3 regions of the Kistimonas scapharcae genome follow, and region 3 is predicted to be linked to each of the others. Evidence: predicted binding sites of a transcription regulator. Region 3 holds the regulator's gene; each other region holds the start of a gene.

Region 1 (6,848 bases), on a different contig from region 3:
TCAATACGGCGAGCGGATTCCTGTGGTGCAGGTCGCACCGGATGGCCACGAACTGGGCTGGCCTTTTGATGCCGGGCAAGCGCTGGCGTTACTCGAAAGAGCAAAAGAGGCACTGTAATCAGCACCGTGAAGGTGCAAGTGTTAAGAGGTTGTACCTGTGCAAATTTAATCGAGGAACTGACCTAACAGGCTGCCATCGCGCAGCGCGCGTTTTACCAGAGCGGTACCACCAAGCCAGCGCTGTTGGCCAAGGGGTGAAATTTCCAGTGCCGGGGCGCGGGAAATGCCTTGTACCGTTCCGTTTTCCATACAGTGCTGAATGACCGGTGCGATAATCGGAAAGGCCGTTGCGATTTCTCCGCAAAGGATAATCTTCTCAGGGCGTATCAGATTGACGCTCATTGCGATGACGTTGCCAAGGTGTTTTGCCACGTCCTTGAGGATATTCACGGCCAGTGGTTCCTGATTGACGGCAGCTGTGCAGATATCCGCAACAGTTTTGTTACCTGATGGATAGGCGTCAGCGGCAGGCTGGTGGTTCCGGGCCAGCTGGTTATAACGGTTTTCGATGGAGGGGTTGCAGACCAGGGTTTCCAGGCAGCCGAAATTTCCGCAATAGCAGCGCTGCCCCAGCGGATCGACCTGAATATGCCCAATTTCACCGGCAGCGCCCAAGCAGCCCTCATAAAGCTCGCCATGGATCATCATGCCAGCACGCACACCGTTGTGAATGCTGATGAAGAGGGCGTTATTGCAGGTAGTCGCAGTACCAAAATAATGCTCGGCAAGGCACATCGCAGCGGTGTCATTGCTGATATAGCAGGGTATCTCCAATGCTTGCCGGACGTTTTCTGCCAGTGCCAGTCTGTTGACTGAAATGTTTGGCATGAAATGCACAATGCCTGCCTGGCTGTCGATCAGGCCGGGCAGGGTGATGCCTACCCCCGTCAGCGCGGTGATATGTTGTTTGTTGCTACTGATAAAGTCGCGCATGGCAGATATAAGGCCCGCGCTAAATGTCTCTTCTGATTCAGTGAAAGCCTGTACGGTCTCTTTTTTGATGAGCTTTCCGGAAAGGTCACACAATCCCATATGGAAGTGGTTGCGTCCCGCACGTACCGCGAGTAATTGGCGTGCGGTTGTATTGATGGCAAGGGAAACCGGTCGCCGCCCGCCGGTGGAGGCTTGTGACGCTACCTCCTGAATCAGGTGGTTATCCATCAGGAGCCGGGCGATACGGGTCAGTGTGCCGGGTGCCATCAGGCATTCACGGGCAAGTTGGATACGCGATATCGGGCCTGCCTGATCGATCGTTCTGTAGACCGTGGCAATCGGTTGCAGCCTGAGTTCCTGTCCCGTGGATTCGCTTTTGATCATTGTCCGTTGAGAGTCCCGTTGCTCCAATCGATTAGCTGGCCATCTGATATCGTTGCAGTGACAGAATAATCCTGATTCAGAACGGTGAGGTTGGCCTGCATGTCAGGTTTGATTTGTCCAATATGGTCATCCATGCCAATACTGCGCGCCGGTGTTGCGGTTGCCATGCAGACCGCTTCAGTTAGCGGAATATGAACGTGTTCAACGCTGTGTTTGACTGCTGCATCCATGGTCAGGGCCGAGCCGCAGATAGTGCCTTCGGCGCTGATGCACTTGCCGTCGCGATAATACACGGTCTGACCGCCAAACTGGAACTGATCAATCTGGGTGCCAGCTGCTGGTGTGGCATCGGTAACGAGGCAGAGTCTCTTGCTGCCGAGCAGACGCCACGCCAGACGAATATTCTGCCAGTTCACATGCACGCCGTCGGCAATGATGCCAGCGCAAATATGGGGATCATCAAGAATGGCGCCGACAGGCCCGGGTTCACGGTTGGTTAAAGGCGGCATGGCGTTAAACAGGTGTGTAGCAAAAGCCGCGCCTGCTTTGATAGCCTGCTCAACTTCTGCGCTGGTGGCCGCAGTATGGCCAATGGCGACCCGGATGCCCGCTTCCGTCAATTGCTCAATGGTGCCTGGTGGGCAGACTTCGGGAGCCAGGGTCACCATGCTGATGGTGTTGCTGTTGTCGCACATTAGGCGGAGCAGGTCAGCATCGGGGCGTCGGACGTGTGCGGGGTCGTGGATGCCTTTGCGATTGGGGTTGAGCCAAGGGCCTTCAAGATGCAATCCGGGTACATGAAACGGATGGCGGTTCTTGTATTCCCGCGTGACTGATATGGCATGCTGGATATCGTTATCATCAGCGGTGATCAATGTCGGCAGGAAGCTGGTGCAACCATGACGGAGGTTGGTCTGGTGCATGGTGTCCAATGTGCCGGTGCTGATGTCACTGTTGAACAGAACACCGCCACAACCGTTCAGCTGAAGATCAATAAAACCAGGGCAGAGCCATTGCCCGCCGAGCGAATGGGTTGTCATTCCTGCTGGAAGCTGGTCATCCGGGACAATGGAATCAATGCTTCCTTCGCTGATGATGACAGCGTGATTTTCCAGTATGGCGCTGACTGAAACGATGATGCCGTCGGTAAGTGCGAAGGTGTCTGCTTGTTCGATGTTCATGTCAGAATCCCTGGATATGCTCAGCTTCAATGCTTTCAAAATACCGGAGGGTGCGAACGGTCAGGTCCAGTGTGGCGGCGTCATCACAGACGAGCACTGTTTTGGCGTGCAGCTGAAGGGCTGAAATCGTCCACATATGGTTGATAGGATCCTCTACGGCGGCTTTTACTGCTCGTGACTTGCCGGCACCCGTGGCCAGGATCATGACTTCATCGGCATCCATGATGGTGCCTACTCCAACGGTTAATGCCAGCTTGGGCACCTGATCGATAGCATCCTCAAAAAAGCGAGCATTCGCCTGTCGAGTATTCAGGGTCAGGGTTTTTATTCGGGTGCGTGAACGCAGGGAAGAACCGGGTTCGTTAAACGCAATATGTCCATCATGGCCAACGCCACCAAAAAACAGGTGGATACCCCCAGCGGCAGTGATGCAGTCTTCGTAGCGCTGGCATTCGGCATCCAGGTCACTGGCATTGCCATCGAGAAAATGGATGTTGGCCGCAGGAATGTCGATATGCCGGAACAGGTTTTCTTCCATAAAGGTTCGGTAGCTCTGGGCATGCCCGGCATCGAGTCCAACATATTCATCCATATTGAACGTGATGACATGCCTGAAACTGAGACCTTCTTGCTGATGCAGACGGATCAGCTCACGGTATGTCACTAACGGCGTGCTTCCCGTGGGGAGACCCAGTACAAAAGGGCAGTCCGGGCCGGGGTTGAATGCCCGGATGCGGTCGGCAATATAGCGTGCCGACCAGAGTCCTGCCGTCTGGCTGTCTCGCAGAGGGATAAGACGCATGGATTGTCTCCCGGATAGTCGTATGTAGCGGTTTCGTCGTGGCTGATGCGTACCGATTCTGATAATGGATAGAATCTGCCAATAATTTACATAATAAAATAATAGGTAGCTTAAAGGTCAAATTATTTCGCTCTGATTGGCTTTTATTGATCTGAAGCATAAATATTTCCATCACATATTTCGTGAAATAAAAAAAAGTGGGTACGATGATGCCGTAAATTACTAGCTAACCGAGGGGAACCTGCCGTGAACATCTTCAGTTACCTGCAGAAGCTGGGTAAGGCGCTGATGCTGCCTATTGCCTCGCTGCCTGTTGCAGCCCTGTTGCTGCGACTCGGGCAGCCCGATTTGCTTGATATTCCGTTTATGGCGGAAGCCGGCAATGCCATCTTCAGTAATCTTCCGTTGTTGTTTGCGATGGGTATTGGCGTGGGACTGTCCCGTGATGGCGCCGGTGCTGCCGCCATTGCCGGTGCGATTGGCTATTTCGTGCTGACCAGTGCGGCTGGCACGATCAATGACAGTATCAATATGTCATTTTTCGGCGGGATTATGGCCGGTATTGTTGCCGGACACGTCTATAACCGTTTCCATGCCACCGTCCTTCCTCAGTATCTGGGTTTCTTTGGTGGCAAGCGGCTGGTGCCGATTATTACCGGTCTGATCATGTTGCTGGTGGCCTGGGTCTGCGGTTATGTCTGGCCGGTGATTCAGTCCGGCATTGATGCCTTTGGTCACGGTGTGGCTGAGTCCGGCTCTGTGGGGCAATTCCTGTATGGCACCCTGAACCGTGGTCTGATTCCTTTTGGTCTTCACCATGTGCTGAATTCCTATTTCTGGTTTGGTCTGGGGGATTTCGCTAATACAGCCGGTGATCTGGTGACAGGCGACTTGAACCGGTTCTTTGCCGGTGATCCCACCGCCGGAGTATTTATGGCAGGCTTCTTCCCCGTCATGATGTTCGGTTTGCCTGCGGGTGCCCTGGCCATGTACCTGGCGGCCCCCAAGGCGCGTCGTGCGCAGGTTGGCGGTGTCCTGTTCTCCGTGGCGATGACGGCGTTTTTAACTGGGATCACAGAACCCCTCGAGTTTATGTTCATGTTCCTGGCGCCGGCGCTGTATGCCCTCCACGCGGTGCTGACCGGTCTGTCGCTCATGATTTCCAATCTGTTGGGAACGCTGCATGGTTTTGGGTTCTCCGCTGGTCTCTTCGATTTTGTCCTGAATTGGGGCCTTGCAACCAAACCAGAGGTGTTACTGCTGCAGGGGCTCTGCACAGGTGTTGTTTACTTTGTGAGTTTTTATGCGCTGATCAAGTTCATGAACCTCAAAACACCGGGGCGGGATGAGGATGCGTCTGAAGCAGAAACAACCGTTACCCTTCAACCAGCAGCTGCGGCAGTTGCCATGGAGGCTGCTGATACACCAACGGGCAAGGCTCAACGTTATCTGGTTCTGCTGGGTGGTATTGAGAACCTGGAAACCATTGATGCCTGTATCACACGTCTGCGACTGAATGTTCATTCACCGGTTGTCGCAAGTGATGCCGAATTCAAGGCGCTGGGGGCCAGCGGTGTGATTCGGGTGGGTGAGAAGAGTATCCAGGTGGTGCTCGGTCCTGAAGCCGAAACCATCGCAGGTATCATGAAATCGCTGCAGGTTACCGAGGTAGAACCGGCAGTCTGATCACGCGCTCATCTGGCAATGTGCTTTGCCACTTTATTCGGGTAAAGCACATTGGCATCACGCTTCTTTCTCTTTTAATTAATCATTAGTAAACCCCCGGCTATACCGGGGAGACTCGCATAGGTTTTACCGAGGCGTCGGTAGCTAATCTCGAGGTTCCGCCAAGAATCAAGAGATTTAACCTATGCCAGACTACAAGAGTCTGACCCATACCCGCTGGGATTGTAAATATCATGTGGTTTTTATTCCGAAGAGGCGCCAGAAGGTGATCTACGGACGGTTGAGAAAGTTCCTCGGAAACATATTTCATGAACTCGCCAAACGTAAGGGTTGTGAGATTCTGGAAGGCCACTTGATGCGTGATCATGTCCACATATGTATCAGGATCTCGCCAAAATATTCAGTGTCATATATTGTCGGCTATTTGAAAGGCAAGTGTGCCATAGCGATAGCCCGCCACTTTAAGGGACGGCAACGAAACTTCAGTGGAGAGAATTTCTGGGCAAGAGGATATTTTGTGACAACGGTTGGTTTGGATGAGGATGTTGTCAGGGCATATATCCGTGACCAGGAAAAGAATGATGAACGACATGATCAATTAAATCTTGGTTGGGACACGCGCCCATGGGCGCAATAAAAGCCCTTTGAGGGCGTCATCTAATAAGCCTCCGGCTCTGTCGGAGGTCATTTAACTACCCCCCTATAAATGCCTGCTCAAGAAGAATCCTGCCTATGACGAGTTGTCGAAGCTTTCCGACTCCCTGAATTTGTATGCGCCACTCTCTGGCTGGTTGATATCGGTGACGTCGCGGACCTTGTTTTCAGGAAAAAGATGCAAAAAACGGCATGTCACTTAAGTTTTTTGATTACGAAGGTCTATGGCAATGATAGGAAGGTGGTCGGGTGAAATGTCTGTAGTCCTGAGGCCTTTATGGCTAGTCAGATGAATAAGGGGAGCAAAAAAATTGTCTTAATTATCCGATAAGTTATCGTTAAAATGCCAGCTAGCGCGTTGATATAAAAGCATTTCTCTTGTTGTTTCGGTGTAATGACTGATAACGACCTTGTTTATCGGGCCTAACCGCCCTGATCTGGTTTCCCTGTGATAAAGCCGTTACTGTAGAGGCAGGGATTCTGAAAGCAAACTAGATAAAACTTGTTATGGTTAACTCAAATGCACAGCGTAATGCGCGGTTGCTTCGATTGGCATCCACCGCATCGGTTGTCACGGCTGTCGTGCTGATTGTCGCGAAGCTGTTCGCGTGGTGGGTCAGCGGCTCGGTCAGTATGATGGCGACGGTTATTGACTCCATGCTGGATGCCTTTGCTTCGCTCATTAACATGGTGGCGGTGTATATTGCGCTCAAACCGGCCGACGAAGATCATCATTTCGGTCATGGAAAGGCTGAGCAGCTGGCGGCGCTGGCGCAATCAGCCTTCATTGCCGGTTCGGCTATTTTCCTGATACTGCATGCGATCAACGATCTCACCAATGACGTGGAGATCGCTAATGAGCAGGTGGCCATGATGGTCATGGCCTTTTCGATTGTCTGCACCCTGATATTGCTGCTGATTCAGAACTATGTGATTCGTCAGACCGGCTCCATTGCGATCAAGGCCGACGAGATGCATTACCGCATGGACTTGATTACTAACTTCAGCGTCATTCTTGCTCTGGCCCTGGCCGCGGCAGGTTATCGTGAAGCGGATGCAATTTTCGGTATTCTGATTGCAGTGTATATGCTCAACAGTGTCCGTAAAGTGGCTTGGGAATCGATTCAGATGCTGATGGATCGGGCACT
Region 2 (6,848 bases), on a different contig from region 3:
TTTCAGGCATCCGAACCGTGGCAGGCAATGGCGACGCCTCAATGCGTCAGGGCAGCGCGATTCATCTTTATTCTGCATCACAGAGCATGGAAAAGCGTTGCTTCTGTAATGCCGACGGTGATCTGCTGATTATTCCCCAGGACGGCGGCCTATCCATCGACACTGAGTTTGGACGCCTTCAGATAAAACCAACCGAAATTGCGGTGATTCAACGGGGTATTAAGTTCCGTGTCAGCCTATTAGGCCCACAAGCTAGCGGTTATTTACTGGAAAATTATGGCAATCCTTTTCGCTTGCCTGATCTAGGCCCCATTGGTGCAAACGGGCTGGCAAACCCTCGCGATTTCAATACACCGGTTGCCTGGTTTGAAGACAGCAATGAACCAACACAATTATTGACCAAGTTCGGCGGGCATTTTTTTACCTGTAACCTGGATCACTCTCCCTTTGATGTTGTTGCCTGGCACGGGAATTATGCGCCCTACAAATACGATCTGAAAACCTTCAACACCATCAACACCGTAAGCTTCGACCATCCGGACCCATCAATATTCACGGTTCTGACTTCTCCTCTCGATCATGAAGGACTGGCCAACGTGGATTTCGTCATATTCCCCCCTCGCTGGATGGTCGCAGAAAACACCTTCAGACCACCCTGGTTTCATCGTAATATCATGAGCGAATACATGGGCCTTATCGAAGGGGTATACGACGCCAAACCCGACGGTGGCTTTTTGCCCGGCGGCGGCAGCCTGCACAACTGTATGTCCCCACATGGGCCTGATGGTACTGCCGTTGAAGACGCCACAAAAACTAAGCTGACGCCACAAAAGCAGGAAAACACGTTGGCATTTATGTTCGAGTCCTCCTTCCTTTACAAGCCTACAGCCTTTGCTATCAATGGCGGATTACGTCAGGAAAACTATACCGATTGCTGGCAAAACATCTCACCAACGTTTGATGCTGCAAATACGGGCAAATAAGATATATATCGCGAGTGTGGCAGGCTCACTGCCACCCTCATGGAATCTATCCTTAATCTGCTGGCAGACGCATAACCCCATCCGGTTTGTAGTCAGAAACATGGATAGGAGAATGTTTGCCAATATACTCCCGTAAAGCGCTGGCATCCGTAAATCCGCTTTCAACATAGGTTGGGCTCGAGGTTAAAACCGGGTAATTATCACCACCTGCAGCAGAAAAGCTGTTCAAAGCAAGCCGATAAGTTTGATTATCCTTCAGCGGTTTGCCACCTACAGTAACCGACTCCAGCGAGCCTCCTCGAATTCTCATTTCAACACCGGCAAAGTGGGCAAAACCACCGCTGTTTATAGTTTTTTCGGCAACATTACTCAGATATTCTTTCAGTAACTTTCCGGAAAGCTCAACATATGAAACGCCATTGCCAAAGGGCTGAACACTCAAAATATCCCGATAAGTAATATCGCCTTTTGGAATACTCGCCCTTATGCCACCCGCACTGACAACAGCGACATCTGCACCGACCATCTCCATTTGTGCCAGTGCAATTAAACGACCAAGGTTGGTATAGCCAAAGCGAACCTCACTTCTCTCTCCCATCAATCGCCCATCGGTGTAACCAACCGGTTGCAGCACTTCCGCTTCACCTTTCTTTTGGTAGGGTGCCAGCAAGGTAAGCATCGCAGGATTTTCAGGGATAACATCACCAACAGCGACCCGGACCTTGCCACCATCAGCATTCAAAACTGACTGCGTATGATTAACAGGAATCAACTGGTATTTCAGCAGTTTGAGCTGACCATCGCGGTACTCAAAATCCGCACGTCCTACATAACGGCCCCAATCCTGCGCCTGTAAAATCCAGGTATTATTCTGCCGATCCGGTTCAAAGAGAGGGTTCTGGGAATGGCCACCGACAATCAGGTCAATACCACGAACGTTTCTAGCCAAAGTAACATCACCGGGAGCATTAGAGCCATGCTGACCATTTTTATAATGCCCCATGTGTGTCGTAGCAATAACAACATCGGCCTGTTTTCTCAACGTGGGAATCAGTGCTTTGGCCTCATCCTCAGGGCGGGTAAAAACAATACCCTGAATATTTTCCTGATTACCGATTTTCTGGGTATCGTCCGTCGTTAAACCTAAAACAGCTATCCGCAAACCATCGAGCGTAAATACTGTATAGGGCTTAAATAAACGCTCACCTGTTGCCTTATCACGAATATTGGCGGCAAGAAACGGGAACTGAGCAATCTGCTCCTGCATGCGCAACACAGGCATCGGGTTATCAAATTCATGATTACCGACCGCCATGGCGTCATAGCCCAGGAGGTTCATACCCTTGAAATCCGGCACGGCATCCTGAAGATCGGATTCAGGAACACCTGTATTGATATCACCGCCAGACAACAACAACACATGACCACCCGACTCGGCTACTTCAGCGCGGATACGATCAATCAATGTTTTTCTCGCAGCCATTCCCCATTCACCATTGCCATTACGCCAGAAATGACCGTGATGATCATTGGTATGTAATACCGTAAGGTGCCAGACGTTATCGTCAGGCTTCTGTTCGTTTCCATTATTCAGAAATGAACAGCCCGTCAATGCTATGGAAAGCAGTAAAACCAGCGAAAGGGAAATCCTTTTCGCTAATGGGTATGGCGTCATTTTAAAAACATCCCCAAAACAAATAGAGAAGCTTAACCAATCATAACCATCGTCAAATACCAGACAGCCACAGGTATTCCTGTGAAAAGCAACCATCTCACAAGAAAAAACAACAACAAAAATAAGGAAATATCGAGAAGCAGTTGCGCATAGTTACACGCTTTCTGATATGATTGACAACGCCTCGCGGATCGGCCTGTAGATGTGGACTGATTCGGCACATTCGCAGGCCCTGTCTGATAACAAAACCAACAACAGACAGCGTAGAAACCAGTTACCCATTAGCACCCAGCTCTTAAAAAAACATGATGTCGACTGGAAGCAGCCTTGATGGCTGACGGTATGGTTTTGGCAACGCGTCAAGCACCTTGCGGGGGTATGAGGAGCAACTGCGCAAACATTGACCCTTTATTGACACAGGTCATTGTTTTGCCTTTTCGGCTTACTGATACTTAAGTAGGGATATGTACGTATTTAAGCGAAGGTTATGTGGATCCATACATGAGTAGCGCAACAACGAACACACACTACAACTATAAAGTGGTTCGCCAGTTTGCCGTGATGACGGTGGTATGGGGCATCGTCGGCATGGCTGTTGGTTTGCTGATCGCAATCCAGCTGGTGTTTCCTGATCTCAACTTTGAACCTTACCTGACCTTCGGTCGACTGAGGCCACTGCACACCAATGCGGTGATCTTTGCGTTCGGTGGTTCTGCACTGTTCGCCACATCGTACTATGTGGTACAACGAACCTGTCAGGCTCGGCTCATCTCTGACGGCTTGGCGGCCTTTACGTTCTGGGGCTGGAATCTGGTCATTCTGCTGGCAGCCATTACTCTGCCACTGGGCATTACCTCTTCCAAAGAATACGCTGAGCTGGAGTGGCCGATCGACATCCTGATCACGGTTGTGTGGCTGGTATATGCTTTCGTCTTCTTTGGCACGGTCATGAAGCGTAAAACGCAGCATATTTACGTCGCCAACTGGTTCTATGGCGCATTCATTGTAACGGTTGCCCTGCTGCACGTGGTCAACAGCATGTCGGTACCGGTCACGTTCTGGAAATCCTACTCAGCCTATTCTGGCGCGATGGATGCCATGATCCAGTGGTGGTACGGCCATAATGCTGTCGGCTTCTTCCTGACTGCCGGTTTCCTGGGCATGATGTACTACTACGTACCCAAGCAGGCAGAACGCCCGGTTTACTCCTACCGTCTGTCCATCGTCCACTTCTGGGCATTGATCGCCATTTATATCTGGGCCGGCCCGCACCATCTGCACTACACCGCACTGCCTGACTGGGCGCAGAGCCTGGGTATGGTAATGTCGCTGGTTCTGTTAGCACCCTCCTGGGGCGGCATGATCAACGGTGTTATGACACTCTCCGGTGCCTGGCACAAACTCCGTACCGACCCGGTGCTGCGATTCCTGGTGGTTTCACTGTCTTTCTACGGCATGTCCACCTTCGAAGGCCCGATGATGGCCATCAAGACTGTCAACGCACTGTCTCACTACACCGATTGGACCATTGGTCATGTTCACTCCGGTGCACTGGGCTGGGTAGCAATGGTATCCATTGGTGCGCTGTACCACATGATCCCACGCCTTTGGGGACGTGACAGCATGTACAGCATTGCCATGGTCAACGCACACTTCTGGCTGGCCACTATCGGCACCGTGCTGTATATCGCCGCCATGTGGGTTAACGGTATCACCCAGGGTCTGATGTGGCGCGCAGTAAATGCTGACGGCACCCTGACCTACAGCTTTATAGAATCCGTTATCCAGAGTGAGACCGGTTATATTGTCCGTGCCATCGGTGGAGCCTTCTTCCTCGCCGGTATGGTAGTGATGCTGTACAACGTCTACCGCACCATCCGCGCAGCCGAGCCAGACCAGGCCAAGCTGGCCGCCCAAATGGCGTGACAGGGGGAAGTTTAAAGCCATGACTAAACACGAAATTGTAGAAAAAAACCTTGGCTTGATGGTGATCCTGATCGTCGTCGCCATCAGTTTTGGCGGCCTCGTTGAGATCGTGCCGCTGTTTTTCCAGAAAGAGACGACCCAGCCTGTGGCTGGGATCAAACCCTATCCTGCCCTTGAGCTGGAAGGCCGTGACGTCTACATCAAAGAAGGCTGCGTAGGCTGTCATTCTCAGATGATCCGTCCGTTACGTGCAGAGGTTGAGCGCTACGGCCACTACTCTGTCGCGGGTGAGTCCGTTTACGATCACCCGTTCCTCTGGGGCTCAAAACGGACCGGTCCAGATCTCGCCCGGGTGGGTCAGCGTTACTCGGATGAGTGGCACCGCGCACACCTGTATAACCCCCGTGATGTTGTGCCTGAGTCTATCATGCCGGCCTACCCGCACCTGATGGATAATGTGCTCGATGGAAAAGACACTGCCCAGAAGATGGAATCACTCCGTCTGGTGGGTGTGCCTTACACGGATGAGCAGATCCAAAATGCTGCCGCCGAGGTGAAGGGTAAAACCGAAATGGATGCCCTGGTTGCCTATCTGCAGGGACTTGGCACTGCGCTGACGACAAAACGGTAACAGCTTATGGATATCAACACTCTGCGCGGACTGGCCACTGTCCTTTGCATGATTGCTTTTTTAAGCATCGTGTTCTGGGCTTACAGCAGCAAACGCAAGCGCAGTTTCGAAGAAGCGGCTAACCTGCCCTTTGCCGATGATACTGCGCACCGTTCCGCCGTGATGAGCACCTTCGAGAAAGGCGACAAGAACAAGAACATGGGGGAGAAACAGAATGTCTAGTTTCTGGAGCGGATGGATTTTCATCCTGACTTTTGCCTGCCTGGCACTGGTGGTTGGCCTGTTAATCGCCACCACCAAGACCCAGCGCAAGCAAACCACCTCGGAAACCACCGGCCACAATTACGATGGTATCGAGGAATATGACAACCCAATGCCCCAATGGTGGCTTTGGCTATTCATCGCCACACTGGTGTTTACGCTGGGATACCTCATCCTGTTTCCGGGCGTCTGGAAAGGTGCACTGGGCTGGACCCAGATCAACCAGCTGGAAGCTGAAACGGCCAAACATACCCGTCAGTATGCACCGCTGTTTCAACAGTATGCGGCTCAATCCATTGAGGAGCTTCAGGGCAACCCCAAGGCTCTCAAAATGGGTCAGCGGATCTTTCTGAACAACTGTGCGCTTTGCCATGGCAGTGATGCCCGCGGTGCCTTTGGCTTCCCGAATCTGGCCGATGATGACTGGCTGTGGGGCGGCACACCGGCAGACATCAAGCACTCGTTGCTGGAAGGCCGTCGAGGCCAGATGCCCGCCTGGGGTGCCGTCATTGGCGAATCCGGAGTTCGGAATGTAGCAGCCTATGCTCGTAGCCTGAGCGGTATCGATACCGGTTTCAGCGACACCGATCTGACCAAGGGTAAGAAGGTGTTCGAAACCACCTGCGCAGCCTGCCATGGCTCGGAAGGCAAAGGTAACAAACTCCTCGGTGCACCTGACCTGACCAACGGTGTGTGGCTGTATGGTTCCTCCCAGGCCCAGGTCATGTACACCATTCGTAACGGCCGTAACGGTGTTATGCCGCCCTGGAAAGATATTCTGGGTGAGGAAAAGGTACATCTGGTATCCGCTTACGTTTACAGCTTGTCTCACAAAAAAAACAGCCAGTAATAACAACGATCTTTACCGACTGCGCTACGCAGTCGGTTTTTCTGAGGGTAGTGACTCTCGTTACCTTCAGAAAAACCGAAACGCTTCCTGCACTATTCCAACAATAACATCCGAGCCGAAGCGCCACCGTGAACAGCCAGGGACATGACCGGATGAGTGAGCCCAACACCCACAAAAATGGTTCAGAGCAAGAACCCGAAATAATTGAAGTGGTCGACCTCTACAAAAAGCGGGAAAAAATCTATACCCGTTCATTCCAGGGGTTCTTTCGAAACCTGCGCATCAGTGGAGGCGCTTTTCTCTTTATTCTGTATTTCGGTGTTGCATGGATATCCACCACGGGTCGACAGGCCGTTTTATTTGACCTGCCCGCACGGCAATTCCATATATTTGGTGCAACCTTTTATCCTCAAGACTTTATTCTGCTGTCCTGTCTGCTGATTATTTGTGCGTTTGGTCTGTTTTTTATCACCGTTCTGGCTGGCAGGGTCTGGTGTGGTTACACCTGCCCTCAGAGCGTTT
Region 3 (6,848 bases):
CGTAACTGGTTGTCAGGGATAATCATCTGGTGTTTGGCAGGTGTGGCTGTCGCGGCCCCGAAAAGTGAGTATTGGGCGCTGTGGGACCGGAGTCATGAGAAGAGCACGGAAGCGATTTCACATGTTGAATGGCAGCGCTTACTGGATGCCTATCTGATTGAAAGGCCTGACGTGCGCCTGTTTGATTATGGTCGTGTGTCTGCGGAAGATCGTGTCAGTCTTGACCATTATCTGGCGTATCTGGCAGGTCTTGATCCCCGTGCCTACAACCGTCGAGAGCAGATGGCGTACTGGATTAACCTCTACAACGCCCTGACGGTTCGGCTAATTCTTGACCATTATCCCGTAAAGTCCATCCGAAAACTGGGTGAAGGTTTTTTCAGTTTTGATCCCTGGGATGACGACCTCATCACTGTCGCGGGGCAGCGGTTGACCCTGAATGATATCGAGCACCGCATTTTGCGTCCGATCTGGAAAGATAAACGGATTCATTACGCAGTGAACTGCGCCAGTATGGGATGTCCAGATCTGGCGGCCTCCGCTTACACCGGTAAAAATGTTGATATACAGCTTGAAAAGGCTGCCAGCCGATTTATCAATCAGGCTAAAGGTGTCAGGTTTGAGGGGGAAACGCTGTATCTTTCCAGGATTTATGACTGGTATGCGGTTGATTTCGGGGACTATCAGTCATTGATGGTGCATTTGCAGCAATATGCGGCAGCGAAATCCAATAATAAACTGGTGACCTTCAAGGGGCGCGTTCGTTACGACTATGACTGGGATCTTAATGATGCTGGTGATCAATAGTTCAATGTAAAAAAAAGGGGCGTCAATGCCCCTTTTTTCTTTTAAGCCGGTAGGTCCATAATGTTAACCGGTTTTATTATCGCGTCTTCAGTGTTCGTCTCTTCATCATTGTCCGCAGTAAACTGGAGCGGAAATGTTTCCCGGTCAAACGCTGTGTCGCCATCCTCGACAGGTGTGCCCCGTGGCACCAGTTTGCTGAAATCGTAGAGCCTGTTATCGGCAAGGTGAGAGGGCGCGACATTGGTCACTGCCCGGAACATGCTTTCAATCCGGCCGGGGAAGCGTTTATCCCATTCGGTCATCATGCCCTTGATGGTCTGGCGCTGGAGATTGGGCTGGGAGCCGCACAGGTTGCAGGGGATGATCGGAAATTCCTTCAGTTCGGCAAATCTGGCGATATCCTTTTCCCGGCAAAACGCGAGTGGGCGAATGACAATGTGCTTGCCGTCATCGCTGATAAGTTTGGGCGGCATGGCCTTGAGCTTGCCACCGTAGAACATGTTCAGGAACAGGGTTTCGAGGATGTCTTCCCGGTGGTGCCCCAGGGCAATCTTGGTGGCGCCGAGTTCGGTGGCGGTGCGGTACAGGATGCCCCGGCGCAGACGTGAGCAGAGTGCGCAGGTGGTTTTGCCTTCAGGAACCTTGTCCTTGACGATGCTGTACGTATCTTCTTCAATAATCCGGTATTCCACACCCAGACTGGCCAGGTATTCTGGCAGCACGTGCTCTGGGAAACCGGGCTGTTTCTGATCCAGGTTGACGGCGACCAGTTCAAACCTGACTGGGGCGTATTTCTGCAGGTTGAGCAGGATGTCGAGCATGGCATAGCTGTCTTTGCCGCCGGACAGGCAGCACATGATGCGGTCGCCATCCTCAATCATGTTGTAGGCAGCTATAGCCTGACCGGTCAGGCGGCGCAGGCGCTTCTGCAGCTTGTTGAAATTGACTTTTTCGCTTCGGGTCTCAATCTGCATACAGTCAGGATACTTGGTTATGTCTTTGGGCACACCGTGATGAACAGGAATGCCGTTCTCGTTAACCACAGTGATGAAAGTTCGCAGCATTATAAAGACCCGGGCGCAAATAATCAGGTATTCATGACCGCAAGCGTGCGCGGTTAATACATAGATTTTTCATGGCAGAAATGTCTCTGGAGATTTTCTGGCATGAAAGCCTGTGGCAGGATAGGGCTTTGCTAGACTATTTGGCTGATTGGATGGGGCGATGAGTCCGCAGTATTGATCATTCCGGCCATGATTCAGATCAACCGCGCTGACCGGTCCTCTGGCTAGAATAGGGCATGGGCGGGATCTTGTTAGCTACAGAGGGAGTCGAATGAATAAAGAATACGAAGTGTTTTGCCAGCGGCTGAAAACCCGGCAGGATGAGCTGGAGCGGCGTGTCGCCAACATTACCCGGGATGTGACCCGTAAGGCCAGTGCAGACTGGTCCGAGCAGGCCCAGGAGCGTGAAAATGACGAAGTACTGGATGCCTTGGGTAATGAGGCGGTGGCTGAATTGCGACTGATCCAGAAAGCGCTGGAGCGAATAGAGGAGGGCGATTACGGGCTTTGTACCGGGTGCGGCGGTGATATTCCAATGGCGCGCCTCGAAATCATGCCCTATACCGATCTCTGCGTGAAATGTGCGGAAAGCCAGGAATAAGCAGAGGCGGGCACTAGCTGGTGTCAGGCCGCGACTGTCTTGCCGAGGATAAGTTGGTTGTAGTGTTCGACAAACACTTCCGGTGAGTGACTGTTTTCGCTCTGGTAATGTTGTTGCCAGAGGGTAGCAAGCTGTTGTGGGTCATTGGCGACTGTCGGGTCGTCACACATTGGGGCGGCGCTCAGGTACACCATCCAGGCAATGGCGGTTGCATAGGAGAGGTTGGTGGCGAGTTCTGCGTGTGGGTGTAGCAGAAATTCCCGTTGGCTGGCCAGCCCCCTGACCTTGCTGGCCAGTTCGTGTTGATTGTAGAGAAAGGTGTCCCAGATTCTGCGATGGGTTGCCGGGCTGATCTGGTAAATGCCGAGTGAGGTATGATTGGCAAGGTGAAGGTGGGAGCCGAGCCCGGATTCGACGGCTGCTGTTCCCAGAAGCAGGTTTTCTGCTAATGGTGAGCGCATGTCGAGATGGTCTAACGTGGGTTGGACGACATACTCCCTGAATTCGTCTGCGCAGATTCCCATGGTCTTCAGGCTTCCCTGCCTTAAAGGTTCTATAAACGGGGAATCGGCGGTAATGCCAATAGCTTGATCAATAGCTGCAAAGGCTGAAGCTGGGGATGCCTTCCGAGTCGAGGCGTTTAGACCCGCCTAGTGCTGGAAGGTCAATGATGGCAGTGGCTTCGACAGGTTCAGCGCCCAGTCGGCGGCACAGTTTGGCTGCGGCGCAAAGGGTTCCGCCGGTAGCAATCAGGTCATCGGCTAACAGCAGGCGATCGCCCTTTTTCAGTGCGTCTGTGTGCACTTCGAGGGCGGCAGAGCCGTACTCCAGTGCATACTCTTCGCGAATCACATCATAGGGCAGTTTGCCAGGCTTTCTAAAAATGACCAGTGGCAGTCCCAGTTTGCAGGCCAGTGGAGAGCCAACCAGAAAGCCGCGAGCGTCCAGTGCGCCGATATGGGTGATATCCCTCTCGCGATAGCGCTCGGCCAGGGTGTTGATGATCATTTCTGTCCCTTTCGGGGACTGGAATAGCGGCGTGATATCGCGAAATGTCACGCCGGGTTCAGGCCAGTTAGGTATGGCCCGAATCAGGGAGTGGAGCAGTTGCTGGTCAAAAACCATCAGAGCGTGAGTCCTGCGCTGCGTTACTGAATGTTGACAATGTCCTGGTGTTCAACAAGCTTGCCACCGGCCAGGGCGCACAACTCCATGGCGTTGGTGATCTCAATCTCTTTGCCGTTGGCGTTGATCAGGCCGTTTTTCTGGAAACGGGTGAACACACGGCTGACGGTTTCGACCGCCAGACCCAAGTAGTTGCCCATTTCATTGCGGGACATCGACAGGCGGAAAGATTGTGATGAAAAGCCACGACGACGGAACCGGCTGGCCAGGTTGATCAGGAATGTGGCGATCCGTTCGTCCGCGTTTTTCTTCGACAGCAGCAGTTTCATCTGCTGATCTTCGCGAATTTTACGACACATGACGCGCATCAGTTGACGACGCAGCTCCGGATAGTCGTCGGAGAGCTTTTCCAGACGATCAAACGGGATCTCGCAGACCATCGTGGTTTCAATCGCTTGGGCAGACACCGGATAAGCTTCTGTATCGAGACCGCTCAGTCCCACCAGTTCACTGGGCAGGTAAAAGCCCGTGATCTGTTCTTCACCTTCGTTGGTGGCCGTGTAGGTTTTCAGTGCGCCGGAGCGTACTGCATAGACACTGTGAAAAGGATCGCCTTCAAGGAACAGGTGCTCGCCTTTTTTCAGCGGACGTCCTCGCTTGATGATCCTGTCGAGTTCATCAATATCTTCAATTTTAAGCGCCAGTGGCAGGCAGAGCTGACTCAGGCTGCAGTCTCTGCAGGCCACATGAGTCACTTGCCGCACATTCAGCTTGGACACCATACAGAAGAACCCCTGTGAACCGGTGGGTGTAAAAGTCGTTGCGGCCGTATTGTAGGGGATTCTCCTGACAAGTTTAAGACTGTGAGGATACGTATCTGAATGTTTCATGAAAAAAAGCCGGTTTCAATGTCAGAAAAAGGCGTGAAACCGGCGTTCTTTCAGGGCTTAAGGCGAGAGGGCTAGATAACCCGTGAGAAGCGCTGGACTTCTGCCACCTGCTGATAGACGTCGAACTGCATGCAGATATTGCGTATCAACAGTCTGCCGCGGGGTTCGACGACAATGCTTTGGCTGTCCATCCGGATCAGTCCATCGGCAGCCATGGTGCTCAGTTTCTTGAGGGCATCTGCGAAATAGTCTTGGAAGTGAATGCCGAACGTTTCTTCAATGGGTTTGATATCCAGTCGGAAGTGACAAATCAACTGATTGATAACGGCACTGCGGATACGGTCATCCTCATTCATCAATAAACCGCGACGAATGGCCAGTTTGCCGTTATTGACCCGGCTGGCGTATTCCTCCATGTTTGCGTGGTTCTGTGCGTAAACGTTGCCAACGCGGCTGATCGAAGAAACGCCCATGCCAATGAGGTCGCACTGGCTGTGTGTCGTGTATCCCTGGAAATTTCTGTGCAGGGTGCCTCCTTCCTGGGCAAGAGCCAGATCGTCATCGGGCAGGGCAAAGTGATCCATACCGATATACACATAACCGGCATCCAGCAGGCGCGTGATCGTGTTTTCAAGAATAGTCAGTTTTTCCTGTGGACTGGGCAGGTCTTCGCTGTTGATGCGCCGCTGAGGCATGAAGCGGTTGGGCATGTGAGCATAGTTGAAGACAGACAGTCGATCAGGGCGAATTTCAATCACTTTATCAACGGTTTCCATGAAGCTGGCGCAGCTCTGGAAGGGCAGACCATAGATGAGGTCGATGTTAATGGACTTAAATGTCAGTGCTCGGGCAGCATCAATAACATCGCGGGTTTCTTCTTCACTCTGAACCCGGTTGACAGCCTGCTGCACGGTGGGGTTGAAATCCTGCACGCCGATACTGATCCGGTTGAAACCGAGCGAGCGCAGGTGGCCAATGGTGCTCCAGTCCGCCTCCCGGGGGTCAAGTTCTATGGAGTAATCGCCAAAATCACCGCTGACCAGGTTGAAGTGTTTGGCGGTTTTATCCATCAGCGCCTGCATCTGGGTCGGGTTCAGGAAGGTTGGCGTGCCGCCGCCCCAGTGAAGTTGTTCAACGGTCTGGTTGTGTCCCATCAGGGCAGACTGCATTTCAATTTCATGGAACAGTGTCTGCAGATAGGGCTCAGCATGTTCGCGGCGTTTGGTGACGACCTTGTTGCAACCGCAGTAGTAGCAGACCCGGGCGCAAAACGGAATGTGGAAGTAGAGTGACAGTGGGCGCCGGGCGGTGGCGCTGTCGGCAGCAGCAGCATGGTAGGCAGCAACACCGAAGTTGTCCGAAAACTGCAGCGCAGTCGGATAGGATGTGTAGCGAGGTCCCGTCTGATCGTAACGTTTGATCAGCTCAAGATCCCATATCAGTTCGGTTGCCATGCTCTTTACCCTGATCTTGTAATGGTATCCGGCCCTATCCTCTGGTTGTCGTATAGAATAGGCGTGTGATTGACGGTTGCCGGTTATTTTGCGCAGCCATATTGCACAAAATACTGATTGACAATTTTAGTCGGATGCTGAAATTTCGAGTTGATATGTATCAAGAAGGCATCAAATAATGTTTCGTTAGTGCGAGTGAAGGGCGGAAAAAAACCTGTTAGATGCCTTTTATTCATGCAAATAACATCTTTTTCCATAGTTTACGGTTGGATGAGTAGTATCGTCTATGAGGGAAAACCTGTGAGAGTAAAGCTGCAATAGTCAGATTAATCAAATAGTTAACTGCTACGCTTGTGTGACAGGGTATCTTCATGCCACTTGCTCGAAGTGGCATTCGCACTGATTTTGTTCATTAGAGCGTCTAAGGGTAATTGTTTATGCATCAATTCATTGCTGGCTTACCCAAAGCTGAGCTGCATGTCCACCTTGAAGGGACGCTGGAGCCTGAGCATTGTCTTGCATTAGCGCAGCGGAACGGTATTTCCCTTGAGCACAAAACGCCGGAATCGTTAATTCGATCCTATGACTTCTGTGATTTATCCTCTTTCCTCAAAGTGTATTATTCGGGAATACGCGTCCTCGTCACAGAACAGGATTTTTTTGAGCTGGCATTCCGCTATTTTCAACGGGCGGCTTCCGATGGGGTTGTTTATGTTGAGGTGTTTTTTGATCCGCAAGCCCACACTATGCGCGGTATTCCTTTTGATGTGATTATTCAGGGTATTCACCGAGCACAATGTGAAGCACGAACGGCATTAGGCTTGGAATCCAACCTGATCATGTGTTTTCTCCGAGATCAGAGCGCAGAAAGTGCCTCAGAGCATCTGACGATGAGCATGCCATTTAA

Evidence for each region. The regulator FNR, encoded in region 3, switches genes on or off when oxygen is low (the NO sensors DNR and NnrR bind a similar motif). The targets are predictions, from matches to a motif close to TTGATNTANATCAA.
Region 1: a site for FNR is predicted at 3,507-3,520, ahead of nagE (N-acetylglucosamine-specific PTS transporter subunit IIBC). Genes of this name have one in related genera too.
Region 2: a site for FNR is predicted at 3,070-3,083, ahead of ccoN (cytochrome-c oxidase, cbb3-type subunit I). Genes of this name have one in related genera too.

The regions. Positions count from the first base shown of each region.
Region 1 covers NZ_BAABFL010000122.1:786-7,633, reverse strand. The annotation lists gene ABD892_RS07850 (glutaredoxin family protein) at 1-118, shown strand, start outside; gene ABD892_RS07845 (ROK family protein) at 166-1,377, opposite strand; gene nagA (N-acetylglucosamine-6-phosphate deacetylase) at 1,374-2,558, opposite strand; gene nagB (glucosamine-6-phosphate deaminase) at 2,560-3,360, opposite strand; gene nagE (N-acetylglucosamine-specific PTS transporter subunit IIBC) at 3,607-5,046, shown strand; gene tnpA (IS200/IS605 family transposase) at 5,231-5,683, shown strand; gene ABD892_RS07820 (cation diffusion facilitator family transporter) at 6,208-6,848, shown strand, end outside.
Region 2 covers NZ_BAABFL010000123.1:719-7,566, forward strand. The annotation lists gene hmgA (homogentisate 1,2-dioxygenase) at 1-983, shown strand, start outside; gene ushA (bifunctional UDP-sugar hydrolase/5'-nucleotidase UshA) at 1,036-2,658, opposite strand; gene ccoN (cytochrome-c oxidase, cbb3-type subunit I) at 3,160-4,584, shown strand; gene ccoO (cytochrome-c oxidase, cbb3-type subunit II) at 4,604-5,215, shown strand; gene ABD892_RS07910 (cbb3-type cytochrome oxidase subunit 3) at 5,222-5,437, shown strand; gene ccoP (cytochrome-c oxidase, cbb3-type subunit III) at 5,430-6,326, shown strand; gene ccoG (cytochrome c oxidase accessory protein CcoG) at 6,479-6,848, shown strand, end outside.
Region 3 covers NZ_BAABFL010000124.1:26,073-32,920, reverse strand. The annotation lists gene ABD892_RS08080 (DUF547 domain-containing protein) at 1-807, shown strand, start outside; gene ttcA (tRNA 2-thiocytidine(32) synthetase TtcA) at 849-1,781, opposite strand; gene ABD892_RS08070 (TraR/DksA family transcriptional regulator) at 2,143-2,472, shown strand; gene ABD892_RS08065 (hypothetical protein) at 2,496-2,996, opposite strand; gene ABD892_RS08060 (adenine phosphoribosyltransferase) at 3,064-3,597, opposite strand; gene fnr (fumarate/nitrate reduction transcriptional regulator Fnr) at 3,621-4,379, opposite strand; gene hemN (oxygen-independent coproporphyrinogen III oxidase) at 4,559-5,941, opposite strand; gene add (adenosine deaminase) at 6,379-6,848, shown strand, end outside.